4 regions of the Formosa undariae genome follow, and region 2 is predicted to be linked to each of the others. Evidence: riboswitches for the same ligand, from Rfam matches in the RefSeq annotation. Region 2 holds a riboswitch; each other region holds the start of a gene.
What was found. A riboswitch is a leader RNA that binds a small molecule or an ion and turns the genes downstream of it on or off. The one in region 2 is predicted to bind cobalamin.
Positions count from the first base shown of each region.

Region 1: it holds a riboswitch for cobalamin, as region 2 does, so the genes downstream of both, ACFFVB_RS07810 (TonB-dependent receptor domain-containing protein) here and ACFFVB_RS05225 (ribonucleotide-diphosphate reductase subunit beta) in region 2, are expected to answer to the same signal.
Region 3: it holds a riboswitch for cobalamin, as region 2 does, so the genes downstream of both, ACFFVB_RS06035 (hypothetical protein) here and ACFFVB_RS05225 (ribonucleotide-diphosphate reductase subunit beta) in region 2, are expected to answer to the same signal.
Region 4: it holds a riboswitch for cobalamin, as region 2 does, so the genes downstream of both, nrdG (anaerobic ribonucleoside-triphosphate reductase activating protein) here and ACFFVB_RS05225 (ribonucleotide-diphosphate reductase subunit beta) in region 2, are expected to answer to the same signal.

Region 1 is NZ_JBHMEZ010000003.1:1,067,609-1,070,814, reverse strand. It holds gene ACFFVB_RS07815 (hypothetical protein) at 25-387, shown strand; cobalamin riboswitch at 945-1,135, shown strand; gene ACFFVB_RS07810 (TonB-dependent receptor domain-containing protein) at 1,308-3,206, shown strand, end outside.
Region 2 is NZ_JBHMEZ010000003.1:405,145-408,350, reverse strand. It holds gene ACFFVB_RS05225 (ribonucleotide-diphosphate reductase subunit beta) at 1-1,179, opposite strand, end outside; cobalamin riboswitch at 1,434-1,621, opposite strand; gene ACFFVB_RS05220 (DUF922 domain-containing protein) at 1,802-2,380, opposite strand; gene ACFFVB_RS05215 (FKBP-type peptidyl-prolyl cis-trans isomerase) at 2,467-2,895, opposite strand.
Region 3 is NZ_JBHMEZ010000003.1:584,375-587,580, forward strand. It holds gene ACFFVB_RS06030 (ABC transporter substrate-binding protein) at 1-989, opposite strand, end outside; cobalamin riboswitch at 1,194-1,407, shown strand; gene ACFFVB_RS06035 (hypothetical protein) at 1,437-1,733, shown strand; gene ACFFVB_RS06040 (DUF5074 domain-containing protein) at 1,760-2,818, shown strand; gene ppnP (pyrimidine/purine nucleoside phosphorylase) at 2,977-3,206, shown strand, end outside.
Region 4 is NZ_JBHMEZ010000001.1:212,748-215,953, reverse strand. It holds gene ACFFVB_RS00895 (DUF502 domain-containing protein) at 1-407, shown strand, start outside; cobalamin riboswitch at 998-1,201, shown strand; gene nrdG (anaerobic ribonucleoside-triphosphate reductase activating protein) at 1,326-1,790, shown strand; gene nrdD (anaerobic ribonucleoside-triphosphate reductase) at 1,783-3,206, shown strand, end outside.

The DNA of each region.
Region 1 (3,206 bases), 660 kb from region 2:
GAATCAACCCAAATCTATAACAAAATGAAAAAATTAAACTTCAGAACATGGCGTACAGCCATATTTTTCCTAGTATGCGCATCTTTGTTTGTTTCTTGTGCAAAAGACTATGCAGATTTTCGCGTTGCTGCTCCCGAATTAAATATGACAGAATTATCGTTTAAGGACGGTATGAAAGTTGGAGATCGCATTACATTTGAGGCTCAAAGAGTAACAGAAGTAGATAGCATATATGCTAATGAGTGGAGTTTAAACGATATTTTAGTTTCTTCTGAAAATTCTTATGAATTTGTTGCTGAAGCTCCAGGAGAATATGTTTTGTCTTACAGAGCTTATAACATCGCAGGGGAATTTAATTATGATTACGATATCGTAGTAGAAGAGTAAACTTCTTATTACAACCGTACTGTGTTCTAAGGCTATTTAGAAATGTCTAAATGGTTTCTTAAATTAATTTTCAAAGATTATAGCTTATATAAAAAAATACGTTTTAGGATAAAGGGCTGGAATATAAAATATTTCAGCCCTTTTCTTTTTACCCCGAACTTCATTTTTATCTGTGTTATTCAGATTATGTTTGAAACTAAATAAAGAAAGAAGGGTTCTCTCCAGGTTTTTTTAAATTACCAAGGTATTCGTTTATTTTCGGGGCCTTAAATTCTAATCCGTAATCCACTTAACTTAAGTTGGGTTTATTCGAATCAATATATATGCTAATTTATTGATGTTGCGATCTCACACACGAGATCTTATTTTAAAATTTATAGTTATCTTCTATGATAGATATCATAAGTGATATCAATCCTACTCATTATATTTGCTTTACTATATAAAATTCTGATTTCATGTGTTTAAAGGATGTAATTAGTCTAGGAATTATTTTAATAGTATGAAATGTGAAATAGATGGTTTGCTATCTGTGTTTTTTGTCTAAATTTGCATTTTTAAATATTAAGGGAAATGGTTGTTGTGTTTATTTAAACATTAACATTAAAAGAGAATTCGGTGAAAATCCGAAACTGTCCCGCAGCTGTAAGCTCATAACGGAAACCTAATTTTCGGTCACTTTTCAATAGAAAGGGAAGGCCAGGTGGAAGGAGTAAGTCAGAAGAACTGCCATTTTTTAGTAATTCAAATAGCTTTCGGGGATAAAAGCTAGGATTAGAATCGTATTATTCTTCTCTTTAGGAGTAACTGTGTCCCGTACCGGTTAGTCTGCCCTCGATTGCAATAAATTAATAGAGGTGAGGTTTTCAAAATTGTTTTATAATTTTATTTTAATAACATGTATCACGTGTTTCAGTTCGGTGTCTGTTTTGGCACAAGAACAGGATACTGTTGCCGCTACCTCCCTGAAAGAAGTTGTATTAAAATATAATATTACGCAACATAAAAAACACGTGTCTCCAGCACCAGTGCAAACTTTAGATGGCGGAACGTTAGCCCGTTTAAATAGTTTAAATGTAGCCGATGCGATACGTTATTTTAGCGGTGTTCAGCTTAAAGACTACGGTGGAGTAGGTGGATTAAAAACGGTGAATATTCGTAGTATGGGTTCGCAACATACAGGAGTCTTTTACGATGGTGTTAAATTAGGAAATGCGCAAAATGGTCAAGTCGATTTAGGGAAATATTCCTTAAATAATATGGAACAAGTAAGCTTGTACCAAGGGCAACGGACCGATTTAGACCAGTCCGCAAATGCTTATGCGTCTGCAAATAGTATTTATTTAAAATCGAAAACTCCAGATTTTAATAATGAAAAAGCATATCAAGCAGATGTAACCTTTAAAACGGGCTCCTTCGGACTAATTAATCCATCATTTTCTTTCGATTATAATTTAACGCCTAAGATAGCTGCCCGCGTGAGTGCCGAAATGGTCTCTGCCGATGGTGAATATAAATTTCAATATACGAATGGGACTTATGATACTACAGCAGTGCGTAAAAATGCAGACATAAAATCGTATCGCGTAGAAGCGGCGCTTTATGGAAATCCGTCAAAGAAAATTAGTTGGAACTTAAAATATTATCATTTCGATTCCGAACGCGGTTTGCCAGGTGCCATCGTAGCAAATCGTTTTGAGCGTCCGCAACGTTTATGGGATAAAAATAGTTTTATTCAAGGTGAATTTAAATATGAAGTAAACGACTCGTACTTCTTTGTTGTTAGAGGAAAATACGCCGATGATTATACGCGTTACGTTGACCCTGAAATTGTTTCTCTGGATGGAATTTTAGACAACAGATACAATCAGAAAAAATATTACACATCTATAGTAAATACGGTTAAACTGAAACCGTTTTGGGAAGTATCTCTTGCTTCAGATTTTGAAGAAAATACACTCGATGCCAACTTATATCGTTTTGCATATCCCAAGCGATTTTCCATGCTAAATGCATTAGCAAGTAACTTTCATTTTAAACGATTAAATCTTCAATTAAGTGTATTAAGTACCACGGTAAATGAGACGGTACAAGCCTACGATTCGGCAGACGATTTTCAGAAATTCTCGCCTTCCGTGTTGATTAATCTACAACCTTTTCAAAATTCAGATTTGAGATTACGTGGGTTTTATAAGAATATTTTCAGAATGCCTACTTTTAACGATTTGTACTACACTTTTGTTGGGAATACTTTTCTTAGACCAGAAAATTCAGAGCAAATTGATTTCGGATTTTCATATCAACATTCTAAACAGAAATCCTTCTTCGAAATCCAAGCCGATGTTTATAAAATATGGATTACCGATAAAATTGTGGCTGTTCCCGGAGCTAATTTATTTAGATGGACCATGCTAAATCTTGGTGAAGTAGAAACTACTGGGTTAGAAGTCGGCATAAAATCTTCCGTAACATTTTATAAAGATTTTAATGTTACCGGAATGCTTAATTACACTTATCAAGAATCAATAGATGTAACGGCTAATAGTAATAGTTATGGCGACCAAATACCATATATACCGCTTCATAGCGGGAGTGCAACAGTTATGACAGGATATAAAGCGTTTCAGTTTAACTACAGTTTTATTTATACGGGAAGTCGCTACAGCCAGAAAGCAAACATAGCATCTAACTATCTAGAACCTTGGTATACTCACGATTTATCGGCTAACTATACATTTCAAGAGTTGAAAAATCCCATTCAAATAGGAGTAGAGGTTAATAACTTATTAGACCAACAATACGATGTGATTAAGAATTTC
Region 2 (3,206 bases):
GTCATCAAACCATTCTGTTTGAGCTAATAATTTGTGATCAATTTCAAATATTTTATCAATTCCAATACTCTCTAAAGAGTTATTAAAACGATTTTTTATGAATTCGTTTATAACCGCTTTCGGAATAAAATCTAATTCACCTTTTTCGAAAATCCAATCTATAATTTTACTTTCAGAATGATATGCTTCTTCGCAAAGTTGCTGAATCATAATCTTATACGTGTCGTTAAACCATTCTGGGTGTTCGTCCTTAATAATATTAATAAGCTCGATACCAAAATCCCCGTGAATTTGTTCTTCTTTAGAAGTGGCCTCTACGACATTTGAAATCCCTTTAAGCATATTTTTATGCTTATTGAAAGCCATGATGATTAAGAACTGAGAGAATAAAGACACATGTTCTATAAATAGAGAGAATAGTAATACAGATTCTGCATACTCTTCATTATTCTCACTTTTAGCGTTCTTTAAAGCGGTTTCTAAATACTGAACGCGCTTCATAATAGCAGGCTTTTTCTTTAATTTTTCGAATTCATTATTTAATCCTAAAATCTCTAATAGGTGTGAATACGCATCATGATGTCTCACTTCACTTTCAGCAAAAGTGGCACCCACAGATCCTATTTCTGGCTTAGGCATGCGGTGATAAATATCGCCCCAAAAGGTTTTTACTGCAACTTCTATTTGAGAGATAGCCAACATCGTGTTTTTTATTGCACTTTGCTCTACAGGTGTTAAAGCCGATTTGAAATCTTGAATATCACTCGTGAAATTAAATTCGGTATGAATCCAGTAGGAGTGACGAATAGCAGGAACATATTCGTAAAGTTGTGGGTATTCGTAAGGTTTTAAATTGATACGTTTTTCGAAAATATTACTTTTTCTACTCTGCGTCTGGTTATTTCTATAAATAATATAAGCTTTCGCTACATCGACAAACTCACTATGCATTAGTTTTTTCTCGACAATATCTTGTACTTCTTCTACTGTTGGTACGTAATCTTTATCTTGATTTCGACGCTCTAAAAGCTCGATATATACATTTTTTGCTATTAGTTCTGCATCAATACTAGAACCATGGTTAACGGCTAGCATAGCTTTTGTAACAGCAGCTGTAATTTTCTGAAGATCGAATGGTTTTGACTTAAAATTTCTTTTAATAATTTGAATTATTTCCATACTTACGATATTAAGTTGGTCTAGTGAACCTTAATTTAAACCCCTTCTTTTCTAAATAAATTTAGATAAAACAGTAATCTTTTAATAAAAATTACAGCGAGGCATTCAATCTTGGTTACAAACCATTAGTTGTTAATCATGTTTAAATTTGCAATACTGATCTTGGGAACATAAGGAAGAAAAAGAAAGAGACTACGCATATAATATGGCACAACATTCTTCTAACTCCAGCTTCAATCCCCGAAAGCACATTGAATTATTAATATTAAATGGCAGGTCTTCTGACTAACTCCTTTCACTCGGCCTTCCCATTCTTTCGAAAAGTGACCTTATTTGAGCTTCCGTTCGTGAGCATACAGCTGCGGGACAGTTCCAGAATTACACCGGATTCCCTTTTAATATCAAGTTCGTAAACTTGATAACCAATTAAAGTTAAAATCGGGTGTAAATTTATCTACTATAAATAAGTTTTAATAATTTACTTATCAGAACTTATTGACAATTGTAAATAAATAAAAATTGATAATCATTTTGGTGCTATTAAAGGTCGTAATCGCGCCTGAATATAAGACAACAAAATCTGTTCTAAACTGTTTTTTAAATTAAAGGGGTATATTCATATTTATAGATCCAGTTTAAAATGTTCTAGTTTTTTCAATTCATCTGCAACGATGGCATTCCAACGGACTTGTTCTTCATGGTCTGTGGAATGGTGGGTTTGATCATCGTATTGCTTCTGAAAATAGTAATACGACCTAAACAGGCTTTTATGAATGCGTCTGTAATCGGATTGCAACACGTCTCCAGCTGATTTTTTTATTTTATCAATGTCTCGTCTCATTTTTCTGGCATACAATTCTGCGATATCGAAATGCACTTGCTCGTGCTTTAAAATGTATTCACTCTTGGTATTAATCCAAGAGATATCTTTATGAAACTTCGCTAAAACGTGATACTCATATTTCCCGTTTTTAAAGGCATAAGGCACAATAATAATGTTTGCACCCGTAATTGCTTTTTTGGACGTTGTGGTATCTACTTTTGCCTGAAAGTCTGATAATTTTAACGCCCTGTCTCTAGTCCATATAATAGCCTCATTGGTTTCCTTCTCAATCTTGTTAACGTTCTGAGCATAGGCGTCTGTACTTAGACTCATCATCAAGAAAAGTGTAATGATATAGTATTTATATATGTCCTTCATCTCAGTATAACACGTATTAAAACACTTTCTTGCATAAAAAAAATCCGAACGCCTGTCCGGATTTTTTATATATAAAATAGAGGTAATTATTTAATCTCTATAACTTCTAAATCGAAAGTTAAAGCCTGACCAGCAAGTGGATGGTTTCCATCTACTACAATATGATCATCTTGAATATCTACAACTCTAAATTGGTGCTCTCTACCATCTTCACTTTTAGAAGTCAGTCCCATTCCTAGTTCTGGTTTTACTTCTGGAGGTAATTGTTCGTTGGCCACTTTGTGAAACAACTCTTCGTTAATGTCGCCGTATGCGTCTTCTTTAGTTATTTCAACTGTTTTTTTCTCGTTCACTTTCATATCAATGATAGCATTTTCAAAACCAGGAATTAACATACCCTGACCAATAGTAATTTCTATAGGCTCACGCTCTAAAGAACTATCGAATACACGACCATCATTTAACTTTCCTGTGTAATGTACTTTTACTGTATCATTCTCTTTTACTTGACTCATACTCTGTTTTTAAAGTTTTAATAAAAAGCAAAGCTAGGATTTTAAGTTGGAAGCACCCAAAATATAGGCTAAAAGTCTGAAAATTAAGAAAGGTTTAACGTCTAATCCCTTTAAAATAAACACGAAACCAAAAAATCTTATCAATTGTTTAGACATGTAGTGATATCCATTTTAAATCATCAAACCCAAGTAAATATATAAGCCATCATATCTATGATTTTTTGATTCACTGGACTTAGATTTAATATGTATTAAATCTAAGTCAGATGTTGTTACTTTATATAAGGACGTCTCATTATATGTTTTTAAAA
Region 3 (3,206 bases), 180 kb from region 2:
TGTTTAAAAGCATCAAATTTTGTGTAATGCACATTCGCCTTTTCAAGTTCTTTTAAACTCCCGTAAATTGAAGGGTTAATCCAAATGTCGCCCATTTTAGCTTTATTAAAAACCGTTTCGAAGTTTAGTGCTAAACTTCCCGAGCCTTGCGTATTTTTCCAAAGATAATTGGCATTTGCATCTTTTAAAAGCTGTGCTTCTGAGCTGGTGCCATTTGGCATATACCAAACATCTTTATACATGGCTCCACTAAATACACTAGGTCTATTTTCTACATTTTTGGCTAACGTTTTAGCCATTACATATTCCGTTTCAATACTATTATAAACGGCTTCTGCTTTATCTTCTTTATTAAACAGCACACCAAAAAACTTAATCCATTCGGCTTTTGCCAATGGCGTTTCTTCGACCCAATCCCCGTTATAAATAACTGGAATATTTGCTTTTTTAACGGTTTCCATAGAACTATTATTCCCATCTACGCCAAAAGCGATCACAACTTCTGGTCGCAATTCTAAAAGTACTTCTGTATTTACCCCTTCGTTTTTGCCAAGCTCACGAATTTCTTTATTATCAATTCGTGTTCTATTTTTTTCTGAAGACACATATTGTGTTCCTGGAAATCCAACTAATTTTTCATCTTCACCTAATAATTCTAAGCCAGGCAAATGCGTTGTCGATGTCACTACAATGCGCTCTATTGGGATAGGAATTATAGACTCGAAATCGTCTGCATTCAAATCTACAATATCCATCTGGTCCTTATCGACTAAAGCAAATTTATAACTCTTGTCTGCTTTTGGCCATGGACTATAAATTTCTAAAACCTTATAATTTTTAAACGTTTTAACCGAAAAGCCTTTAGCATGCTTTAAAGATAAATCTATACTTTGTTCTTGTATTTCTTTGACTGCTTTTGCGTCGTTTTTACAACTAAAAGCGAACACAAAGAGTAGAATAACTAAAAATTTTAACTGAAAAGGTTTCATTTAATTCAATTTTGAAAAGTGTGAATTATAATATTCAAAACGAATTAATACACACCTCAATTTAATATAAAGACACTTCAAATGTAAGCATATAAATTTCAGACGAAATAAATATTTTAATTTTTTAGTAGAAATAACACCCATAATACTGAAACTTCTTTACGAAAAAAATGGGATTTATATTTTAGTAGAAATAAAAACATTAGTTTTGAACCGAATTTTGGTTCATATCATTTAAAATGATGGATTAAAAGGGAATTGAGTGTAAATCTCGAACTGTTCCCGCAACTGTAATCTTAGTTTTGCTTTGCAAAATGCTTGTTATTAAAACTCTAATACACCACTGATTTTAATTTAAAATTGGGAAGGTAATTAACAAGACGAGAGTCAGGAGACCTGCCAAATTCAGCTAAACTAATTGACTTTCGGGCAAAGAGTCTTAACTATATGAAAGAAAAACGAATACTCTATTTTTTATTTTTTGCATGCGTTCTAACACAGTCTTTTGTGTTAAGCGATTCTATTCAGAAATTAGACACCATTCTAACTTCTGCCAATTCGCAATTAAATACGTATTGTACATCCCCTATTTATTCGAAAGAGCATGGATTAGGTAAGGCAACTAGCGCTTATTTTCGAGATACGACAGGGATTAAGAACGGTGTAAATTTAGACTTAAAATCAAAAAAATCCTGTCATTCCCATATTAAGAAGCAACAGGACGGCATAACTAAAATTACTTAAAACATTAATATATAATTAATTAAACTATGAAAAAGATAAACAAATTTTTAGTACTAGCTCTTGCGAGCACTGCTTTTTTAAGCTCATGTAGTAATGACGACGATGCAACTCCAGACCTTCCTAAAGGAGATTACGACACTGGATATTTTGTATTAAACGAAGGGAATGCTAACCCTGCAACAGCAAGTATTTCTTTTATTGGAAACGACGGTACGATGGAAGACGACGTTTACAGAACTGTAAATCCAACGTCTCCAGAAACGGGTACATATTTACAAAGTATGTTTTTTGATGACTATAATGCTTACATTATTTCTGGAAATGCAGACCAAATTACTGTTGTAGATCGTTACACTTTTGAATACAAGACTACAATTTCTACCGATTTTGAAAATCCTAGATACGGTGCTATTGCAAACGGAAAAGCCTATGTTACAAATTCTGCTGGATGGGAATTAGGATCTGCAGATGATTTTGTTACTGTAATAAATTTATCAGATTATTCTACATCTACTTTTGCAATGGAAAATGCAGAAAAAGTTATGGAAGAAGATGATATGATCTATTTTGCTAATGGATATTATGGTAGCGGACAAACTATTACTGTTTTAAATCCTAGTACAGATGCAACGACAATTATTGATTTAGGTGATGGAAATTCTCCTAATTCTATAGTTGAGGAAGATGACAATCTATACGTATTGACAACTAATTTTGCTGGTACACCAAATATTTTTGAGATTAGCACAGCTTCAAACACAATTACAAATACTATTGATTTATCAGGGGTGGTTACAAGTCCTAGGCTATTAAATATTGAAGATGATATTATGTATTTTACAGATGCAACATCTGTATATAAATTAGATATTAATGGTACAACACCTTCTAAAGTATTAGAATATACATCGACTTCTCTGTATGGTGCTATGTATAGTTTTACTGTAGAAGACGATAAGATTTACATTACAGATGGTGGCGATTTTGCTTCTGGAGGAACAGCTTACGAATACTCATTAACAGGATCTCTATTAAATACTTATATTGTTGGTGTAGGTCCAAACGGATTATATTTCAACGATTAATACCCCAAATGTATCATTAACCAAGAGAAATCGTCTAGAAAGAAATTTTTAGGCGATTTTTTATTTTCTGTCGGTATGGAATTTTTAGGGTTTATGGCTTCTTACTTGTCCTTTAAAAAGCATTGTTATACTTTTAACCTTCATTAAAACCAAATATTATGATATCAAGCAACACCTATTTTGAAGGTAATGTAAAATCTTTAGGCTATCAATCGGCAACTGGAGCATCGACTTTAGGCGTTATGGAAGCAGGAACCTACGAATTTGCCACCGACAAACATGAAACTATGAATGTTATAGAAGGTACAATGACCGTATTATTACCAGAATCTAGCAATTGGGAAACCTTTAAAGCAGGAGAATCTTATCAGATAGAAGCGAATAAAAC
Region 4 (3,206 bases), on a different contig from region 2:
AGTATTCCTTAACCATTACAACAGGTTTACTAATACTAATTATTTTCTATGTTTTTGGATATCTGGCAACCTTACCACGTTTTATGAAATTTTACGATTGGTTTGAAGGTATGTTGCTTGATGTTATTCCGGGATATAGTAAATATAAAACCGAGCTTGAGAATAAAATAAGTCCGAAACCAGATAATAGAACATCTGTGTTAATTAGTACACCAATGGGTGATAAACCAGGTCTTTTAATAGATGAAAAAACGAGCAATTCTGTGGTGTTTTTTCCGAGTACAACAAACGCTTTAGAAGGTGAAGTTTTGATCGTCGATAATAAAATGGTTAAGAAAATTGATATTGATGCAAAATCTCTACTTAGCATCATGAAAAAGCAAGGAAAAGGCTTGCCTATCGCTTAAAGTGGGTATGGCTATAGAAAATTTAGGTATTAAAAATGCAAAATAAAATAAAGAAGACGGTTTGTTGAGTTGTAGATAATCATGAAGAGATTCTCGACTCGGATCGAATACCATTTAAATTCTTAATCTTTTAATCTCTGTTCTAGATTGCCTGTAAAACAATAAAAAACGCCATGTTTTTTGAGGGCGTTCGAGCGGAGTCGAGAACATACAATGTTTTTTATTAATCAAATATAGATTCTGTCCTATAGACTATGTGTAGGCATAAAAACCAGGTTGTAGATTATTATGAAGAGGTTCTCTGGGCGACTCAAATACCGTTTAAATTCTCAAACTTTTAAGTTCTCGTCTAGATTGCATGTATAACAGTAAAAAACGCATGTTTTTTTAGGGTGTTCGAGCGGAGTCGAGAACATAAAGCTGTAGAATTATTTCTTTATTTCTCGATTAACCACATAATTTTAAAAACGCAACAATTAGGAATGATCCGTTTTTATAACGGATTAAAAACGACGCTCCGATTTAAGAAGTGTTAACAACTCTATTGATAAAATATCTGCACATATAATTTACATCTTGATTTCTTATTTATCTTTAACTTAGAAATTGGTTCTTAGTATACATCGCTAGTATACAGGGATTAAAAGGGAATTGGGTGGAAAACCTAAACTGTTCCCGCAGCTGTAAGCTCTCTAAAATGTTTTACATTCTTTTAGCCACTGTTTCAATATATTGAAATGGGAAGGCGTAAAACAGGAGCGAGTCAGAAGACCTGCCAAATTCAAAATCATGTCGAGCTTTCGGGAAAAAGGTGTATGGCATAGAATATTCTTATTAGAAATACTCTTAGCTTTTTGACGATTAACCTATCGATAGAACGGTCTGTTTATACCTGTTTGTCGACTAATTTAAAGAAGGATGTATTATTCAAACATTCAGATAGCACTTCAGGAAGTTCCTGGAGAAATTAGCATTTGTTTTAGCATTTGTGGTTGTAAACTACATTGTAAAGGCTGTCATTCTCCTATGCTATGGAAAGAGAAAAATGGCACGGAACTCACCTTAGAAACGTTTAAAAACACTCTAAAAAAGTATAAAGGGCTTGCAAGTTGTGTTTTGTTTATGGGCGGGGAATGGCACGAGGCAGAGCTTGTTAACTGTCTTCATTACGCTCGAAAACTAGACTATAAAACCTGTTTATATACAGGGGAAGATAATATTAGCGCAAATATATTACGAGAGCTTACTTGGATTAAAACAGGTAAGTGGATTTCGGAATTAGGAGGATTAGACGCTTTATCTACCAATCAGAAATTTACACACGTACAATCAAATTCGTTATTAAATCACTTATTTATTAAAAAACCATTAAGCCATGATTAGATTAACCCAAGAACAAGTCAATAAAAAAATCAATTTCATTAGTAATTATATCAACGCGTCTAATGCCGCCGATGGCTCTAAAATGGATGCCAATGCTAATGTGTCTTCTAAAAATATAGCCACTATGGAAGCCGAATTGAATAAAGACATAAATATTCAGGTAAACAGGCAATTGGTGAAAAATAAAATAGCAGACTTATTTGGAGACGATTTAGCGAACGAATATGTTAGACAAATAGAATCTCATGAAATATATGTGCATGACGAAACCTCTTTAAAACCGTACTGTGCTTCTATAAGTATGTATCCGTTTTTGTTTGATGGATTAACAAAATTAGGAGGGGAAAGTAAAGCTCCACAACATTTAGAAAGTTTTTGTGGCGAGTTTGTAAATCTTGTTTTTGCAGTGAGCTCTCAATTTGCAGGTGCTTTGGCAACGGTAGAGTTTTTGTTGTATTTCGATTATTTTGCACGTAAAGATTTTGGTGCAGATTATGTAAATACAAATACTAAAACCATCGAAAATCATTTACAACATGTTGTATATGCTATAAATCAGCCTGCTGCCGCTAGAGGGTATCAGTCAGTATTCTGGAATATTTCTTTATACGACGAAAAATATTTTGAAAGCTTATTCGGTGAATTTGTATTTCCAGATATGAGCAAACCAGAACTTGAAAGCTTAAATAAATTACAACAATTTTTTATGACGTGGTTTAATGCCGAACGCGAAAAAGCAGTATTGACTTTTCCTGTGGTTACCGCGGCCATGTTGGTAAAGGATGGAAAACCTGTAGATCATGATTTTGCAGACATGTGTGCTTCAGAATTAAGTGAGGGAAACTCGTTTTTTATCTATCAGTCTGAAAGTGCCGATAGTTTAGCGTCTTGTTGCCGGTTAAGAAATGAAATTAGTGATAACACCTTTAGTTATTCGCTTGGGGCAGGCGGAGTATCTACCGGATCTATAAATGTGATTACGTTAAACATGAATCGCTTGGTGCAAAAGGGAGATGATTTAAAAATTGTAATTCAGAAAATTCAGAAATATCAGGTGGCTTATAGAAGCTTGATCGAAGAATATAAAAATGCAGGCATGCTACCTGTTTATAATTCAGGTTTTATCGCTTTGGAAAAACAGTTTTTAACCATTGGAATTAATGGTATGGTGGAAGCTGCAGAAAGTTTAGGTATAAACGCAGAGAATAACGAGACCTATAAATCGTTTGTGTCTACAAATCTTAAAATTATTTATGATGCGAATAAAGAAGCCAAAAAAGAATTCGGATATATGTTTAATACCGAATTTGTCCCTGCTGAAAATTTAGGTGTTAAAAACGCAAAATGGGATAAGGAAGATGGTTTGTTTTCTCCTCGCGAGTGTTATAATTCCTATTTCTATGCTGTTGAAGATAC